2 regions of the Paenibacillus sp. URB8-2 genome follow, and region 2 is predicted to be linked to the other one. Evidence: a T-box and tRNA genes for the amino acid it is inferred to sense, from the RefSeq annotation. Region 2 holds a T-box; the other holds one or more tRNA genes.
What was found. The T-box of region 2 lies ahead of pheS (phenylalanine--tRNA ligase subunit alpha). A T-box ahead of a tRNA ligase gene usually reads a tRNA of that ligase, here a tRNA-Phe.
Positions count from the first base shown of each region.

Region 1: it encodes a tRNA-Phe, which carries the amino acid that the T-box ahead of pheS (phenylalanine--tRNA ligase subunit alpha) is inferred to sense. The anticodon was not compared.

Region 1 covers NZ_AP023239.1:4,803,084-4,812,315, reverse strand. The annotation lists gene PUR_RS22230 (nucleotidyltransferase-like protein) at 1-722, shown strand, start outside; rRNA gene PUR_RS22225 (16S ribosomal RNA) at 1,180-2,736, shown strand; rRNA gene PUR_RS22220 (23S ribosomal RNA) at 2,982-5,915, shown strand; tRNA gene PUR_RS22215 (tRNA-Asn) at 5,983-6,058, shown strand; tRNA gene PUR_RS22210 (tRNA-Ser) at 6,063-6,154, shown strand; tRNA gene PUR_RS22205 (tRNA-Glu) at 6,171-6,245, shown strand; tRNA gene PUR_RS22200 (tRNA-Val) at 6,302-6,377, shown strand; tRNA gene PUR_RS22195 (tRNA-Met) at 6,408-6,484, shown strand; tRNA gene PUR_RS22190 (tRNA-Asp) at 6,510-6,586, shown strand; tRNA gene PUR_RS22185 (tRNA-Phe) at 6,606-6,681, shown strand; tRNA gene PUR_RS22180 (tRNA-Thr) at 6,702-6,777, shown strand; tRNA gene PUR_RS22175 (tRNA-Tyr) at 6,785-6,870, shown strand; tRNA gene PUR_RS22170 (tRNA-Trp) at 6,875-6,948, shown strand; tRNA gene PUR_RS22165 (tRNA-His) at 6,976-7,051, shown strand; tRNA gene PUR_RS22160 (tRNA-Gln) at 7,072-7,146, shown strand; tRNA gene PUR_RS22155 (tRNA-Gly) at 7,151-7,225, shown strand; tRNA gene PUR_RS22150 (tRNA-Cys) at 7,235-7,308, shown strand; tRNA gene PUR_RS22145 (tRNA-Leu) at 7,350-7,428, shown strand; gene PUR_RS22140 (nitrogenase component 1) at 7,651-9,000, shown strand; gene PUR_RS22135 (nitrogenase component 1) at 9,004-9,232, shown strand, end outside.
Region 2 covers NZ_AP023239.1:1,993,764-2,002,995, forward strand. The annotation lists gene pulA (type I pullulanase) at 1-1,498, shown strand, start outside; gene PUR_RS09045 (diguanylate cyclase domain-containing protein) at 1,681-3,294, opposite strand; gene PUR_RS26510 (4Fe-4S binding protein) at 3,807-4,109, shown strand; gene PUR_RS26515 (4Fe-4S dicluster domain-containing protein) at 4,178-4,474, shown strand; T-box leader at 4,564-4,842, shown strand; gene pheS (phenylalanine--tRNA ligase subunit alpha) at 4,900-5,934, shown strand; gene pheT (phenylalanine--tRNA ligase subunit beta) at 5,985-8,429, shown strand; gene PUR_RS09075 (hypothetical protein) at 8,635-9,232, shown strand, end outside.

The DNA.
Region 1 (9,232 bases), 2.8 Mb from region 2:
GGGAAGAGAACCGGCTTATTGATCACATGATTGCAGGCGAATTTCGGACCCAGACTCTCCGCGTGGGACTTTCGATGCTGGAACGTTCCATTATAACAGGAGACAATAACGAGCGAGTTACCTGCCTGCTGGAAGGCGAAATCATTTGGGACCCCCAAGGAATTCTGGACCGGCTCCGCCAAGAAGTGATTCGCTTTGAGCAGCCACTCAGAGAACGGGTGTTGTTCGTGGAATTTGCCCGGTTTCTGCATTTGCATGTGAAGTCAAAACGCTATTTACAGGCGGGCTGCTATATGGATTCATACAACTGCATTCTGGCTGCCCTGTACCATTGGGCTCGGATGGAGGTCAGCGAGGCTGGCCACTATCCGATGCCTGCGGTATGGGAGCAGGTGAAGAATCTAAACAACTCGGTTTATAAGCTGTACGAGGAATTGACAATCAGCGGCGAAACGATGGAACAAAGAATTCAGCTCGTTCAGCTTGCTTGCGAGTTCTCCCTCATGTCCAAAATGGGCGACTGCTGCAAATGGCTTCTTGACTTGCTAAGAGACCGCAAGGAGCCAAGCAGCGTAGAGGAGCTTCTCTGCTTTCCTGGACTCAAAGATGTGGAAGCGGAACTGCCGTTTGTCCTTCGCAAGCTGGCATCTCGCGCAATGATTAAAGAAATGGCGTCATGGGCCGATGCGGGCGGCAGGTATCCGATACGATACACTTTATAATATATTGCCCTGATCTTGAATATGAAGTTTTTAATGAACTGGAGAGGCGAAGCGCTCTCTTTTTTTTATTCTATCCATGGAGAAGGCGGGGATATGAACAACAATATTTATGGTTGACTGTCTGCTCGTTCATGTGATAAATTATAACTCGTCCCTCTGGAGCGAAAACCTTTTGTAAAGCAATCGAAAAATTGATTTCAAAAAAAAGGTTGACTAAAACGGAGCCGGCGTGATATATTATAAAGGTCGCTGCAAGAGACGCGGTGATGCACTGGAAGAGAAATTGATCTTTGAAAACTGAACAACGAGTGAGTGGGAATTCGCTTTAGCGAGTTCCAAAATGAAGAGAATGCAAATTCTCGTCAGATGTTTCAAAATGAGCGAATCGCTCTATCGATAAACTTTTCGGATGGTTATTTTCTCGGAGTGATTCGGGTGGTAACTGCACGAAAAAACCTTATTGGAGAGTTTGATCCTGGCTCAGGACGAACGCTGGCGGCGTGCCTAATACATGCAAGTCGAGCGGAGTCCTTTTGAGAGCTTGCTCTCAAAAGGACTTAGCGGCGGACGGGTGAGTAACACGTAGGCAACCTGCCCCTTGGACTGGGATAACTACCGGAAACGGTAGCTAATACCGGATAAGACCTTCTGGTGCATACCGGAAGGCGGAAAGGCGGAGCAATCTGCTACCAGGGGATGGGCCTGCGGCGCATTAGCTAGTTGGTGGGGTAACGGCTCACCAAGGCGACGATGCGTAGCCGACCTGAGAGGGTGAACGGCCACACTGGGACTGAGACACGGCCCAGACTCCTACGGGAGGCAGCAGTAGGGAATCTTCCGCAATGGGCGAAAGCCTGACGGAGCAACGCCGCGTGAGTGATGAAGGTTTTCGGATCGTAAAGCTCTGTTGCCAGGGAAGAACGTCTTGTAGAGTAACTGCTACAAGAGTGACGGTACCTGAGAAGAAAGCCCCGGCTAACTACGTGCCAGCAGCCGCGGTAATACGTAGGGGGCAAGCGTTGTCCGGAATTATTGGGCGTAAAGCGCGCGCAGGCGGCTGTTTAAGTCTGGTGTTTAAACCATGGGCTCAACCTGTGGTCGCACTGGAAACTGGGCAGCTTGAGTGCAGAAGAGGAAAGTGGAATTCCACGTGTAGCGGTGAAATGCGTAGAGATGTGGAGGAACACCAGTGGCGAAGGCGACTTTCTGGGCTGTAACTGACGCTGAGGCGCGAAAGCGTGGGGAGCAAACAGGATTAGATACCCTGGTAGTCCACGCCGTAAACGATGAGTGCTAGGTGTTAGGGGTTTCGATACCCTTGGTGCCGAAGTTAACACAGTAAGCACTCCGCCTGGGGAGTACGGTCGCAAGACTGAAACTCAAAGGAATTGACGGGGACCCGCACAAGCAGTGGAGTATGTGGTTTAATTCGAAGCAACGCGAAGAACCTTACCAGGTCTTGACATCCCTCTGAATCGTCTAGAGATAGGCGCGGCCTTCGGGACAGAGGAGACAGGTGGTGCATGGTTGTCGTCAGCTCGTGTCGTGAGATGTTGGGTTAAGTCCCGCAACGAGCGCAACCCTTGACTTTAGTTGCCAGCAGGTGAAGCTGGGCACTCTAGAGTGACTGCCGGTGACAAACCGGAGGAAGGTGGGGATGACGTCAAATCATCATGCCCCTTATGACCTGGGCTACACACGTACTACAATGGCCGGTACAACGGGAAGCGAAACCGCGAGGTGGAGCCAATCTTATAAAGCCGGTCTCAGTTCGGATTGCAGGCTGCAACTCGCCTGCATGAAGTCGGAATTGCTAGTAATCGCGGATCAGCATGCCGCGGTGAATACGTTCCCGGGTCTTGTACACACCGCCCGTCACACCACGAGAGTTTACAACACCCGAAGTCGGTGGGGTAACCCGCAAGGGAGCCAGCCGCCGAAGGTGGGGTAGATGATTGGGGTGAAGTCGTAACAAGGTAGCCGTATCGGAAGGTGCGGCTGGATCACCTCCTTTCTATGGAGAATCGTTTCCCGAGCGGAAACATTCAAATCGGAAGCTAAGCTTCCAAAACTCAGGTTTAGGCCTGTTGCTCACTCGTTGCTCAGTTTTGAGAGCTCAAACTCTCAATCTTGATCCTTGAAAACTGGATACCGAAACGAAAATTGCGTTTTAGAACATCTTTTAGCTGAACTTGTGTCAAGCGATTGATCAAGTGAAGTGAATAGTGGTTCATGATTTTCCCTAACGGGAAAACATGTGGTTAAGCTACTAAGAGCACACGGAGGATGCCTAGGCGCCAGGAGCCGATGAAGGACGTGGCGAACAACGAAAATGCCTCGGGGAGCTGTAAGCAAGCGTTGATCCGGGGGTGTCCGAATGGGGAAACCCGGCTGTGGTAATGCACAGTCACTCCTACCTGAATTCATAGGGTAGGTGGAGGCAGACCAGGGGAACTGAAACATCTAAGTACCCTGAGGAAGAGAAAACAAGAGTGATTCCGTCAGTAGCGGCGAGCGAACGCGGAACAGCCTAAACCAGGGAGCTTGCTCCCTGGGGTTGTGGGACGTCTCACATGGAGTTACAAAGGAACAAGATAGGTGAAGAGGTCTGGAAAGGCCCGCGATAGAGGTAAAAGCCCTGTAGCCCAAATTTGGTTCCCTCCGAGACGGATCCCGAGTAGTGCGGGGCACGTGAAACCCCGTATGAATCCGGCAGGACCATCTGCCAAGGCTAAATACTCCCTGGCGACCGATAGTGAAACAGTACCGTGAGGGAAAGGTGAAAAGCACCCCGGAAGGGGAGTGAAATAGTACCTGAAACCGTGTGCTTACAAGAAGTCAGAGCCCGTTATAGGGGTGATGGCGTGCCTTTTGTAGAATGAACCGGCGAGTTACGTTTAACGTGCAAGGTTAAGGCGAGAAGCCGGAGCCGCAGCGAAAGCGAGTCTGAATAGGGCGACTTAAGTACGTGGGCGTAGACCCGAAACCGTGTGATCTACCCCTGTCCAGGGTGAAGGTGCGGTAACACGCACTGGAGGCCCGAACCCACGCACGTTGAAAAGTGCGGGGATGAGGTGGGGGTAGCGGAGAAATTCCAATCGAACTCGGAGATAGCTGGTTCTCCCCGAAATAGCTTTAGGGCTAGCCTCGGTGATTAACAGTACTGGAGGTAGAGCACTGATTGGGTGCGGGGCCCGCAAGGGTTACCAAGCTCAGTCAAACTCCGAATGCCAGCTACTGATGCACCGGGAGTCAGACAGTGAGTGCTAAGATCCATTGTCAAAAGGGAAACAGCCCAGACCATCAGCTAAGGTCCCCAAGTGTGTGTTAAGTGGGAAAGGATGTGGAGTTGCACAGACAACCAGGATGTTGGCTTAGAAGCAGCCACCATTGAAAGAGTGCGTAATAGCTCACTGGTCGAGTGACTCTGCGCCGAAAATGTAACGGGGCTAAACACACCACCGAAGCTATGGCTTGATGCGTATGCATCAGGGGTAGGGGAGCGTTGTATGTGGGTTGAAGGTTGACTGTAAGGACAGCTGGACAGCATACAAGTGAGAATGCCGGTATGAGTAACGAAAAGATCAGTGAGAATCTGATCCGCCGAAAGCCCAAGGTTTCCTGAGGAAGGCTCGTCCGCTCAGGGTAAGTCGGGACCTAAGGCGAGGCCGACAGGCGTAGTCGAAGGACAACAGGTTGATATTCCTGTACCACCGTAATCCGCTATGAGCGATGGGGGGACGCAGGAGGGTAGTGACGCGGACTGATGGATGTCCGTCCAAGCAGCGAGGCTGGTGTATAGGCAAATCCGTACACCATTAAGGCTGGGCTGTGATGGGGAGCGAAAATTACAGTAGCGAAGGTCATGATCTCACACTGCCAAGAAAAGCCTCTAGCCAGGAGAAGGTGCCCGTACCGCAAACCGACACAGGTAGGCGAGAAGAGAATTCTAAGGCGCGCGGAAGAACTCTCGTTAAGGAACTCGGCAAAATGACCCCGTAACTTCGGGAGAAGGGGTGCCTCGGTAGGGTGAATAGCCCGAGGGGGCCGCAGTGAAAAGGCCCAAGCGACTGTTTAGCAAAAACACAGGTCTGTGCGAAGCCGCAAGGCGAAGTATACGGGCTGACGCCTGCCCGGTGCTGGAAGGTTAAGGGGAGCGGTTAGGGGTTAAACCCGAAGCTGTGAACCGAAGCCCCAGTAAACGGCGGCCGTAACTATAACGGTCCTAAGGTAGCGAAATTCCTTGTCAGGTAAATTCTGACCCGCACGAATGGCGTAACGACTTGGGCGCTGTCTCAACGAGAGATCCGGTGAAATTTTAATACCTGTGAAGATGCAGGTTACCCGCGACAAGACGGAAAGACCCCATGGAGCTTTACTGCAGCTTGATATTGAACTTGGGTACGATCTGTACAGGATAGGTGGGAGCCTTAGAAGCCGGAGCGCCAGCTTCGGTGGAGGCGCCGTTGGGATACCACCCTGATCGTATCTAGGTTCTAACCTGGCACCCTAAACGGGTGCGGGGACCGTGTCAGGCGGGCAGTTTGACTGGGGCGGTCGCCTCCTAAAGCGTAACGGAGGCGTCCCAAGGTTCCCTCAGAATGGTTGGAAATCATTCGAAGAGTGCAAAGGCAGAAGGGAGCTTGACTGCGAGACCAACAAGTCGAGCAGGGACGAAAGTCGGGCTTAGTGATCCGGTGGTACCGCATGGAAGGGCCATCGCTCAACGGATAAAAGCTACCCTGGGGATAACAGGCTTATCTCCCCCAAGAGTCCACATCGACGGGGAGGTTTGGCACCTCGATGTCGGCTCATCGCATCCTGGGGCTGAAGTAGGTCCCAAGGGTTGGGCTGTTCGCCCATTAAAGCGGTACGCGAGCTGGGTTCAGAACGTCGTGAGACAGTTCGGTCCCTATCTGTCGTGGGCGTAGGAAATTTGAGAGGAGCTGTCCTTAGTACGAGAGGACCGGGATGGACGTACCGCTGGTGCACCAGTTGTTCCGCCAGGAGCATGGCTGGGTAGCTACGTACGGACGGGATAAGCGCTGAAAGCATCTAAGCGTGAAGCCCCCCTCAAGATGAGATTTCCCAATTTAGTAAGACCCCTTGAAGACGACGAGGTAGATAGGTTGGAGGTGGAAGTGCAGCAATGCATGGAGCTGACCAATACTAATCGGTCGAGGGCTTATCCAAATTTCTAAAATGCAAGGTTTCGTTTCGGTTCCAGTTTTCAGGCGATCAAGCTTGAATTGAATATTGTTCCCTGATAGCTCAGTTGGTAGAGCACTCGACTGTTAATCGAGTTGTCACAGGTTCGAGTCCTGTTCGGGGAGCCATTATGGAGAGGTGTCCGAGTTGGCCGAAGGAGCACGATTGGAAATCGTGTAGGCGTCAAAAGCGTCTCGAGGGTTCGAATCCCTCTCTCTCCGCCACTATATTTTAAGGTATGGCCCGTTGGTCAAGGGGTTAAGACACCTCCCTTTCACGGAGGTAACAGGGGTTCGAATCCCCTACGGGTCACCATCTTCAAACTTGCTTTACGGTTGAGATATCTGGTAAGATAACAATTGTTCTTTTATGGAGGCTTAGCTCAGCTGGGAGAGCATCTGCCTTACAAGCAGAGGGTCGGGGGTTCGATCCCCTCAGCCTCCACCATGATACTACTAAATAAATACTTTTTACTGACGCGGGGTGGAGCAGCCCGGTAGCTCGTCGGGCTCATAACCCGAAGGCCGCAGGTTCAAATCCTGCCCCCGCAACCAATTCTTCTTAGAGAAGAAGCCTCGTGGAACCGTGGTGTAGAGGCCTAACATGCCTGCCTGTCACGCAGGAGATCGCGGGTTCGAATCCCGTCGGTTCCGCCATTTATTTCAATACGGGTTTGGCTCGGTAGCTCAGTCGGTAGAGCAGAGGACTGAAAATCCTCGTGTCGGCGGTTCGATTCCGTCCCGAGCCACCATGAATTTAATAATTGAATAAGCCGGTGTAGCTCAACTGGTAGAGCAACTGACTTGTAATCAGTAGGTTGGGGGTTCAAGTCCTCTCGCCGGCACCATTTTCCTGGAGGATTAGCGAAGTGGCCAAACGCAGCAGACTGTAAATCTGTTCTCTTACGAGTTCGGTGGTTCGAATCCATCATCCTCCACCAGTTTAGGGGCATAGTTTAAAGGTAGAACAGCGGTCTCCAAAACCGTTAGTGTGGGTTCAATTCCTGCTGCCCCTGCCAAATAATTTCAGCATTCCATAACATATGGCGGTCGTGGCGAAGGGGTTAACGCACCGGATTGTGGCTCCGGCATTCGTGGGTTCAAGTCCCATCGATCGCCCCATATTACTTATTGGAATGTATTGGGGATTAGCCAAGCGGTAAGGCAACGGACTTTGACTCCGTCATGCATAGGTTCGAATCCTATATCCCCAGCCATTTTGCGGACGTGGCTCAGCGGTAGAGCATCGCCTTGCCAAGGCGAGGGTCGCGGGTTCGATTCCCGTCGTCCGCTCCATCTTTATACGGCGCCATAGCCAAGTGGTAAGGCACAGCTCTGCAAAAGCTCTATCCCCAGTTCGAATCTGGGTGGCGCCTCCATTGCTTTATTTAGAGGAAATGATCTCATTTCCATGATCCGCGCCGGTGTGGCGGAATGGCAGACGCGCGCGACTCAAAATCGTGAGGGAAACCGTGGAGGTTCGAGTCCTCTCACCGGCATCATCAAATAGGCTTATAAGATTGCTTTAGCGATCTTATAAGCCTATTTTTATTTTTGCTTTTCTTTTTTTCTCCGACCCAAACATCAATACCACACTGGCTAACACTTCCCCTGTGAAACACGGACATTGCACCCAAATTCATGAAATACATTATAAATATTGATAATTAATTATAATTAAATATAATTAGATATAAACTGTGTGATTGGAGGGTTATCCAATGCATCATTCCGGCTTATTTGTTGAACCTGCATGCGAACATAATAATTGTCCGGATAAAATGGGCTGCTCCAGTCCAAAGCCGGGGGAGCGGACACACCCCTGCGCTTTTCAGGGCTCACAGTCGGTATTGATGCCGATCTTGGACACGGCGCATCTGGTTCATGGCACTGCAAGCTGTCTTCAAAACGGTTGGGGAATGCTGAAGGCGCAGTCGCCTGGCGGCTCGTTGTCCAAGCTTGTGTTTTCCATGGGACTGACGGAAGAAGATTTAATGCTCGGCAGCGAGAGTAAGCTTCTGCAAATGATCGGCCATATTGTCCGGCGGCACCATCCGCCTTGTGTCTTTGTGTATGCGACCTGCGCCACTCTTTTTACTATGGAGGATTTGAATGCTGTGTGTGAAAAGGCGGAGCAGGCCTGGGGAATATCGGTGATCGCCGTTCATAATCCAGGATTTGCCGGAGGCCAGAACATAGGGAGCCGGTATGCAGGGGAGGCCTTGTTCGAGAAAGTGATCGGTACAACAACGGACGTTGAGGACAAAGAAAGCACTCCGTTTGATATCAATTTAATCGGCGAGTATTCTTTTTCACAAGAGATGAAGGAAATCGAAGGCTTGCTGTCCGAGACGGGAATCCGTGTAGTGACGCGAATTGGGGGAGACTGTTCCTTTGATGAACTGCGTGCGGCCCATCTTGCGAAGGTGAATATGCTTGTAGGCGGCAGGTCGATGTTGAATTTGGCCAGGCACATGCAGGATTCGTTCGGTATCCCTTTTTGTGAGGGATCTTTCTGCGGGTCCAATGAAATCCGGTTCTCTCTGCGCCAGCTTGCTTACTACTTTCAGGATGCGGAGCTGGATGATAGACTTCAACGGTTTATGCGCAAGGAGGAAGCGCGTGTTCGCAAAGAAATTTCCTTAACCTGCAAACCTCTGAAGGGAAAGAAAGTCGTGCTCTTTACGGAAGGGGCGGAGAGCTGGTTGTATATCTCGGCGCTGTATGAGCTCGGTCTGCGGATCACGGTCATCGGCACCTATTCGAATGCGCGGGAAGATGTGTCCCGAATCAAGGAAAGAATCAAGGATGATACTCTGATCATTACGGAGATTGACGAAAAAAGCATACTTGAGCTGTATGAGGGACGGAAAGCCGATCTGATGATCGTCAGTGGGCGAAGCGCCTATGTGCCTTTGAAAGAGAAAATACCGTTTCTGGATATTGACGGAGAGCGCAGGAAGACGTACACGGGATATGCCGGCTTGCGGAGAATGGCCGAGGATCTTATGGATATTTTGGAACAGCCCATTTGGCAAATGGTCCGCCGCCGTTCGCCGTGGGAGGTGTGACCGATGAGTATACATTTCAGTTCGGCTACCGGACCGCTGCCGGGCAATCTCCTGCTTGGCAACCAGACGATCGGCGGTGTGCTTGCCCTTCAGGGCATTTACCGCTCCATGCCTATTCTGCACGGGGTATCGGGGTGTGCGGAATCAATCCGGACCGTCTTGTCCCGCCACTTCCGCGAACCTGTCTCCATACAAAATGTATCCATTCAGGATTCCGATGTCATCCTCGGCG
Region 2 (9,232 bases):
CTTCTATCGGCATGACTATGCCGGCCGTCTATCCAACGGATCGGGTGTCGGCAATGAACTGGCCACCGAGCGGCCGATGGTGCGCAAGTTCATCAAAGATTCTCTCCGCCACTGGGCTGAGGAATATCATATCGACGGGTTCCGGTTTGACCTCATGGGTCTTATCGACACGGCAACTATGCGTGAAATCATTGAGGAACTGCGTCTGGAGGTCAATCCGAACCTGATTGTTTACGGGGAACCCTGGACCGGCGGCGATTCTCCTCTGACTTCCAAAACGCTTAAAGGCGCGCAGCGCGGAAAGGGCTATGCCGTCTTTAACGATAACTTCCGGTCGGCGCTTAAGGGCGACAGCGACGGTTGGGGAAGAGGCTATGTTACGGGAGAGATGGGCAAGGAGGGAGCGATCGCGGCCGGAATTATCGGCGCCGTTCATGACTTTGCGGACTCACCGGCAGAGACGGTCAACTATACGACTGCGCATGACAACTTAAATCTGTGGGATAAGATGCTCGCGGCGCAGGGGATGCGCCAGGATTGCCGGTTCCCCGATTTGGATAACGGCAGGCTCAAGAATGGAGGCAGTCTGGAAGAGGCGGTGGCAAACGCCGACCCGTATATCGGCATTACGGAAGAGAACCTCCTGGACAATGAGACGGTGCGCCGTTCTTTGCTGGCCGGAGGGATTGTACTGACCTCCCAGGGCATACCATTCCTGCATGCTGGAGACGAGCTGCTTCGCAGCAAATTCGGCGACCATAACAGCTACCGGAGCGGCGACGCCATCAACGCGATTCGTTGGAGCAACAAGGCCAGATTCTTGCCGGTGTTCGAATACTATAAGGGTCTAATCGCGCTGCGCAGAAATCACCCGGCCTTTCGGCTGCGCGGACGTCAGGAAATTGAACGTTCGCTGGAGTTTTTCCGCTGCGATGGGGGCGTCGTATCCTACATCCTGAAAAATCACGCCGGCGGCGACGTCTGGAAAAATATCGTCGTACTATTTAACGCCAATCCCTGGGAGGTAACGACAGTCCTGCCTTCCTGCTCGGAACAATGGAATGTGGTTGTCGATCATACCCGCGCGGAACTGGAATCTTTCCGGAAGGTGGAAGGTACGGAAGTTCAAATCGAGGGGCTATCGATGATGGTACTCTATGACGAGTGCGGTGAACCGCGCCCGCGCGCCAAAAGAGTTGAGGTTCATTATGAGCGTTCCGACGGCGATTACCGGGGCTGGAATTTATGGGTATGGGGCACCGGAATACAGGACGGCCAATGTGATTTCCGGTATATGGAGGACGGTCGGGCTGTCGCCGTGATCGAGGTGCTGCCGGAGACGCGTTCCATCGGTTATATTTTGCGGGTAAACGATTGGGAGGCCAGGGACGGAAGCACAGACCGGTTCATAGATTGCTCGAAGAGCGACCAGGAAATCAAGGTGCTGATCAGCGACAACAGCAATTCCGTTGACACGAAGCTTCCTATGACCAGTTGAACGATACAGATAGATGGATACAAAAGGCTGCTACAATCCGCCGTTATTCCCGGCGCTGTAGCAGCCTTTTTTAAAATATAAGCATGTATAAGCCGGGGGCTTAACATTTTGACTTATATTTCTACGAGAAACGTACTTGCGTCTTATAAAGACGCCGTCAAGCGTTTCTTCTTGAAGCGATCTCAATGTCTGGTGTTTTCTTGTTCCGGGTACTCCTTGTCCATTCCTTCGGCATATAGATTAGCTTCATTGCCGCCATGGCTTTTGGAACGGTACATAGCCAGATCGGCTGCCCGCAGCAGTTCGTTAATCGTTTTTCCATGCTGGGGGTACAGCGCGACGCCGATGCTTGCCGAAGTGTGGAAACTTGATCCATTATTCACCGACCACGACTTGTTGAACAGTTGGAGCAGACGGTCCAGTATCTCATTCATCATTTCAGGAGCGGAGCCGAGGTGAAGCACGACGGCGAATTCATCGCCTCCGATCCGGAATGCCTGCCCCAAGCCTTTTACGGCTTGCTGAAGCTCGCTGGATAACAGCTGCAAAAATTCATCTCCGGCCAGATGGCCCAAAGTGTCATTAAGCTGCTTGAACCTGTCACAATCCAGCAGAGCGAGCGCAAGCTTTTGCCTGCGGTCATCGGGGTGGGAAATCAGGTTTTCCATGTACATTTTAAAGTGCGCCCGATTGGGGATCGCCGTCAGGTGATCATAGAATGCCAGCTTGTGCAGCCGTTCCTCGTATTGCTTGCGCTGCGTTATTTCCCGGGAAACAAGCATGAATTTCGCCGGGATGGACAGGCTGCTTTTTACGGGAGACACTTTCGTTTCCAGCCAGATCCAGTGTCCTTCGGAGCTTCTCATTCGCAGTTCCGCCATTTTCGGCGTTGCCTGAACAACACTCTTCAATTTGGCCCAGGCAATTTCCGGCTCCCTGATGTAGAGGGAGAGCGGATCGCCTTTTTGGGGGATATAACCGAAAGCTGAGAAGTGCGACGGAGACGCATACAAAATAAGGCCGTTCGAATCCGTAAGCAGGATAAAATCGGACATCGTCTCCCCGATAAGCTGATACAGTGCCTGTTCCTCCCGCATCTCGATTTGGAGCGAGAGAATTCTGCGGCCCAGATAAATAATAACGAGAACAAGCATGAACAGCAGAAGGGAATAGAGAGCGAACACCGAGCTTTTCTGGTTGCGAAAATCATCAATAACCTGCTTCGCATAACTGCCGAGCAATTCTTCCGACCGGTCAAGATACCGGAGCGCTTCCTTCAACTGTACGCTGTCCGGCGCGGGAGTGAGGTTCTCCGGGTCTCCCCCGTCCTCCGGCGTGCCGGTTAAGAGCAGTGATCTCGCGCTCAACCGCCATTTCCCGAAAGGGCCTTCAAAACCGGCAAGCTGATACCGGATTTCATCCAGCAGCGCTTCGCTCTCTTTGTGGTTCTGGTAGGGCTCCATGGAGGCCAGCTTCTGTCCAATGGCTTCAACATTCCGCTCGGTCCGGGCCAGATTATCTTCGAATTCCTGCCGGTATTCAGATCGCTGTGCTTCAGGCAGGGAAGGGCTGAGAACCATCTGGAGAGCCTGTGAAGATTGATACAAATCGCTCTCGGCTTCCTGAATGAGATTCGTATTCCGGTTGATATCCTCATAAAGGGTATCCGTGAAACGGCTGATGGTGTGGTTCAGATACAGCAAGGAGCCGATGCTGACAACAATTAAAAGAACAGTTATAGAAGCGAACATAATGATTAATTTACGGGTTGTTTTAACTTCGGTGAACCCAGCCACTGTCTTCCTCTCCTCGCAAAGACATAATAAAATCAGACGATACGCATGCCCCGGGACCGGCTGAGATTAAGTCATCCATGTATGACTATCCAGGCAGCTGAATCAAAAAGAAAGGAGCGAAAGCGGCAGAAAATCCTGAAATCCATCTTGGCCTCTGGAGACAATGGCGGTAGCAGCGGCGATGACGGAATTGATCCAGTCAAGCCTATGAAGCTGATGTAAATGTCCTCTGAACAAATGGAGCGGGTTTCTGCGTCACGGAATTATGGGTTATGTACAATACTGTTTCGGTCCGTAGTATATCAGGATGACTTCGTAATAGCCGGCCGTTATTCAATATGTATTGAATACTGCGTGTAAAAGGGGCATTCAGAGTGAACAGCACCTCCAAGCGGCGCGCACGGCGCCTAAATATTCAGAAGACGGTTTCCATAGCTTCTTTTTTGCTGCTTCCTGTAACGCTGAATTGTTTTTCGCCGTATTTGGTTATTGACGGATTATTTCACGGCGTAATGGCCGGCGCTTTTTTCGTATGGCTTGCTTTTCTGCTTAGCGGATTATTTGCGGGCAGGGCTGCTTGCGGGTATATATGCCCTTACGGGGGCTTGCAGACAGCGTTAAACGAATGGCGGAAAAAACCCTTGAGACTTATTACCCACCTAAAGCCCGTTCGATACGTTCTTGGACTAATCTGGCTTGGGTTTATTGTTTATCCGCTTGTGGCCAATGCAAAATGGCCCGAGGTTCAGCTGTTCTATCTGACCGAAAATTATATTTCTGTTGACAACTGGGCAAAGCGGTTTTCATGGCGGTGATCGTGCTGCTGCTGTCTATTGCTCCTCTTCTTTTGGGAAAAAGGGCCACTTGTCTATATATATGCCCGATGTCCATTTTGAATACGATCGGAACCCGAGTCGGCCGGATTCTTGGGCTGCCCGGACTAAGACTTAGAGCCGATGCCGCCAAATGCGAATCCTGCGGTAGCTGTACCCGAGCATGCAGTATGAGCTTGAAAGTAACCGAAATGGTTAAGAATGAAACAATGGATCATCCGGACTGCATTCTTTGCGGTGAATGCGCATCCGTCTGCCGAAGCGGGGCGGTGGTCCGGCATTTTGGGCGTGTCGTGGCAGGCGGGACTAAGAAGCGAACCAGCCGATCGGAAACGAAAGATGTATAAATAGGCATGAAGATTCGCCAACACAATGCTTGCCGCTTGCCAAAATTGCTCGAAATCACTATAATGAAGAATGCTGTAAGAAGGAATAAAATAATGCGACGATGGAGAAGAGTACACAGCATCTAGCCCACAGGGAGGAAACGCCGGAGATTGAGAGCGTGTCCGGGAACCAGGGCTGTCGAAGTTCGCTCCGGAGCAGTTCTTTGAACATGACCCCCAGTAATGGGTGATCATTAAGTAGAGGATACCGGCCGCAGACCGTTATTTCTGCATAAAGTGAGGCAGCGTTTAATCGGCAGTCTCCCGTTCGTCGGGAAATGTCCGCAGTTGCCTAACAAGGGTGGTACCACGGTCTTTTCGTCCCTTACCGGGAGAAAAGGCTTTTTTTGTGCACAAATATTGAAGTAGAGGAGGCTGCTAAAGCCATGAAAGAAAAGCTGGAAGCATTAAAGGTTGAAGCGCTGGAGAAGCTGCGGGAGGTACAGGACCCTCAAACGCTGAATGACCTTCGGGTAAAATATCTCGGCAAAAAGGGCGAGCTTACGGAGGTTCTGCGCGGCATGGGTTCGCTGAGCGCTGAGGAGCGTCCGGTCATCGGACAGGTGGCGAATACGGTGCGGAGTGCCATAGAGGAGATTATCGTCTCGAAGCAGGAGGCTTTTCAAGAGCAGGAGACGCTGAACCGTCTGCAAGCGGAGAAAGTGGACGTTACACTGCCGGGACGTGGTCTGCCCCAGGGAGGTGTTCATCCGCTGAACCGGGTGATTCAGGAAATTGAGGATATCTTCATTGGCATGGGCTACCGTGTGGCTGAGGGTCCCGAGGTGGAGACGGATTATTACAATTTCGAGGCGCTGAACCTGCCCAAGAACCATCCGGCCCGCGACATGCAGGATTCCTTTTATTTGACGGAGGAATTGCTCATGCGCACCCAGACATCTCCGGTGCAGGTCCGAACCATGCAGGCGATGCAAGGCGAAGTTCCGGTTAAAATCATCTGCCCGGGCAAAGTGTTCCGGCGCGACGACGACGATGCGACCCACTCTTTCCAGTTCCATCAAATTGAAGGGCTGGTCATTGGGCCGAATATCCGCATGAGCGACCTGAAAGGGACGCTTCAGCAGTTCGTCAAAGAAATGTTCGGAGCGAACACGGGCATTCGCCTTCGTCCGAGCTTCTTCCCTTTCACCGAACCGAGCGTGGAAGTCGATGTAAGCTGCTTTAAATGCGGCGGACATGGCTGCAGATTGTGCAAGCAAACAGGCTGGCTGGAAATCCTGGGCGCTGGCATGGTGCATCCGAAGGTGCTGGAAATGGGCGGTTACGACCCTGAAAAATACAGCGGATTCGCCTTTGGCATGGGCGCGGAGCGGATCGCGATGCTGAAATACGGGATTGACGACATTCGCAATTTCTATTTCAACGATATGGGCTTTGTCAAGCAGTTCAGAGGCGTGTGAAAATACCCCGCAAGTATGAAAATCAACATAATATAAGGAAGTGAGCGGACATGAAAGTATCAACCGGCTGGCTGGCTGATTATATATCGCTGGATGGCGTAACTGCCGAGGAACTGGCAGATAAAATTACGGACGCGGGCATTGAAATCGACAGCGTGGAGTGCCGCAATAAAGGACTGTCCGGGATTGTCACCGGATTTGTCAAATCCAAGGAAAAGCATCCCGACGCCGACAAGCTGAATGTATGCATTGTCGACGCCGGCCAGGACGAGGACCTGCAGATCGTCTGCGGGGCGAAGAACGTGGCGGCGGGCCAAAAGGTTCCCGTGGCGCTGGTCGGCGCGAAGCTTCCGGGTCTTGAGATCAAAAAGGCCAAGCTTCGCGGCGTCGTATCCCAGGGCATGATTTGTTCCGCCAAAGAGCTGGGTATGAATGACAAGCTGCTGCCGAAAGAGCTTCAGGAAGGTATTCTTGTACTGCCTGAAGACACGGAAATCGGACAAGACATTATGACAGTGCTCGGCCTGAACGACGAGATTCTTGAATTCGATCTGACTCCGAACCGGTCGGATTGTCTCAGCATGATTGGCGCGGCTTATGAAACCAGCGCCATTCTCGGACGCGAGCTGTCTCTACCGGATCCCGGCCGGGATGTCATTGAGATCATCTCGCCTGCATCTGACAAAATAGCCGTTACTGTTGAGAATGAGGAGCATTGCAAGCATTATGCGGTCCGTTATATCTCCGGCGTGAAGCCAGCTCCCTCGCCGCTGTGGATGCAGAACCGTCTGATGGCGGCGGGAGTCCGTCCGATCAACAATATTGTGGACATCACGAATTACGTCATGCTGGAATACGGACAGCCGCTGCATGCTTTCGATGCCGACCGGCTTGAGGGAGGCGCGATTGGCGTCCGTCTTGCCCGTGAAGGCGAGATCCTGACCACTCTGGACGGACAGGAGCGCAAGCTGGAGCCGCATATGCTGGTGATCGCGGATGCCGCAAAAGCGGTGGCGCTGGCAGGAGTGATGGGCGGCCTGAATTCGGAAGTAACCGATCAGACGGTAAATATCGTACTGGAATCGGCCAGATTCGATGGTGGAACGGTCCGCAAGACATCCCGCCAGCTCGGTCTCCGCTCGGAGGCTTCCTTGCGGTTCGAGAAGGAAGTTGACCCGCGCTCCGTTATCCCTGCGCTGAACCGCGCGGCTTCGTTGCTTAGCCGCTACGCCGGCGGCTCCGTGCACGGAGGGATCGTTCAGGCCGGAACCGACGAAGTTGAGGAGAGAGTAATCAAGCTGTCGCTTGATAAGGTAAACCGCCGTCTCGGCATGGACCTCTCGCTGCTGGAAGTGAAGACGCTGTTTGCACGGCTGCATTTTTCATTCGGAGATGCGGAAGAGGGTACGATTGAAGTCAGCGTGCCCACAAGACGCGGCGATATCAGCCTGGATGTGGATCTCTTCGAGGAGATTGCCCGTCTGTACGGTTATGACAACATTCCGACTACGCTTATTGAAGGGCCGACTACGCCGGGAGGATTGACCGGACCGCAGACGCTGCGCCGCACATTGCGAAGACTGCTGGCGGACGGCGGCTATCAGGAGGTGCTCGGTTACTCCTTCATTCAGCCCGAGCGGACCGCGCTGTTCCCTGCACTGACCGAGGGTGGGCTGGCGGTCAAGCTGGCCATGCCGATGAGTGAGGACCGCAGCGTGCTGCGGACCAGTCTTTTGCCGCAGTTGCTTGATATCGCGCAGTACAACGTGAACCGCCGCCAGAGCGATCTGGCACTGTTCGAGATCGGCAGCGTCTTTATTACCGATGAGGAACAGCTGACCCGGCAGCCTCGGGAGTTTCAGACGCTGGCTCTGCTCCTGACGGGAAGCCGGGCTGCGAAGCAATGGAATGTGGCCCCAGAGTCCGTCGACTTCTTCGATCTGAAGGGGGCGCTGGAATCGGTGTTCGCTTACCTTGGTTTGGACAACGCCGTTGTTTTCGAAGGCGATTCACCGCAGGGTTATCATCCCGGTCGCTCCGCTTCGCTCTACCTGAACGTAGAGGGCGAACGGGTGAAGCTCGGCACCATGGGACAGGTCCATCCCGATCTGCAGCGCAAGCAGGATCTGGAGGATACGTATACGGCCGAGATTTTGCTTGCGCCGCTCTATGAAGCGGCGCGGACATCGCTGCAGTACAGCGAGCTTCCGCGTTTCCCGGGCATGGAACGGGATATTGCTATCGTCGTCGATTCTGAAATTCCGGCGAGCCGGCTGCTGGATGTCATCCGCGAACAGGGAGGCAGCCTACTGCAATCGGCGCAGGTATTTGACGTCTACACGGGCGGGAAAATGGAAAGCGGCAAGAAGAGCATAGCCATTTCCCTGCTGTACCGCCATACGGAGCATACGTTGACCGACGAGGAAGTCTCGGAGGTTCACTCCAAGGTGCTTGACGCGCTTCAGCAAAGTTTTGGCGCAAACTTAAGAAAGTAGCAGGAATTGTGCAAAGCCGCAGCGAATCCAATTAGAACCCCGGATTCGCTGCGGCTTTTCCCTTTTATTGGCGGTGGATTTCACGGCGGAAAAAGGAAATAGAGCTTTTTTGCCAAATGCTTGTGGATAAAGTTACAATAGTACAATAGAGACGATAAACCAGCTTAGAATCCGCATACACATAAAGGAGGGCACAACTGTGGCAATGGACCGGACTCGTGTCGCCGTGGAAATTTACGGTACTTCCTATAAACTAGTTGGAAGCAGTACTGAATATATGAAACAGATCGCCCATTATGTAGACGAGCATATGCGAGCGATTTCCAAATCCCATAGTCGGCTGGATACTCCGCGCATAGCGGTTCTTGCCGCCGTGCACATGGCGGAACAGGCGATACAAGCGCAGGATCTCAAGAATGAATTGAATATGCTGACCGGAGAGCGCAGCTTGCTGCGCGCCGAGGTCGCCCGTCTGCTGGAGGCCCAGGGGGAACAGCAGGAGGAGCAGGAACGGCTTGCCGCCGAGGCCGAGGAGGAGAAGCGTCTGCTGATTGCCGAGGCCGAGGAGGAGAAGAAACGGCTGATTGTCGAGGCCGAGGAGGAACTCAAGCGGCATCTGGAGGCTGGAGAGCAGGAGCGCAAAACGCATGCTGAGCTTCTGCGGAAGGCGGAGGAGACAGCCGCGGCGGTTCGGCAGGGACTTGAGGAAGAGCTGAAGCGGCGGGACCTGGAGCAGCAGGAGCAGCGCGAAACGCATCAACGCGAACGGGAAGAGAGCAGTGAGAGCTACCGTCTGGAGCTTG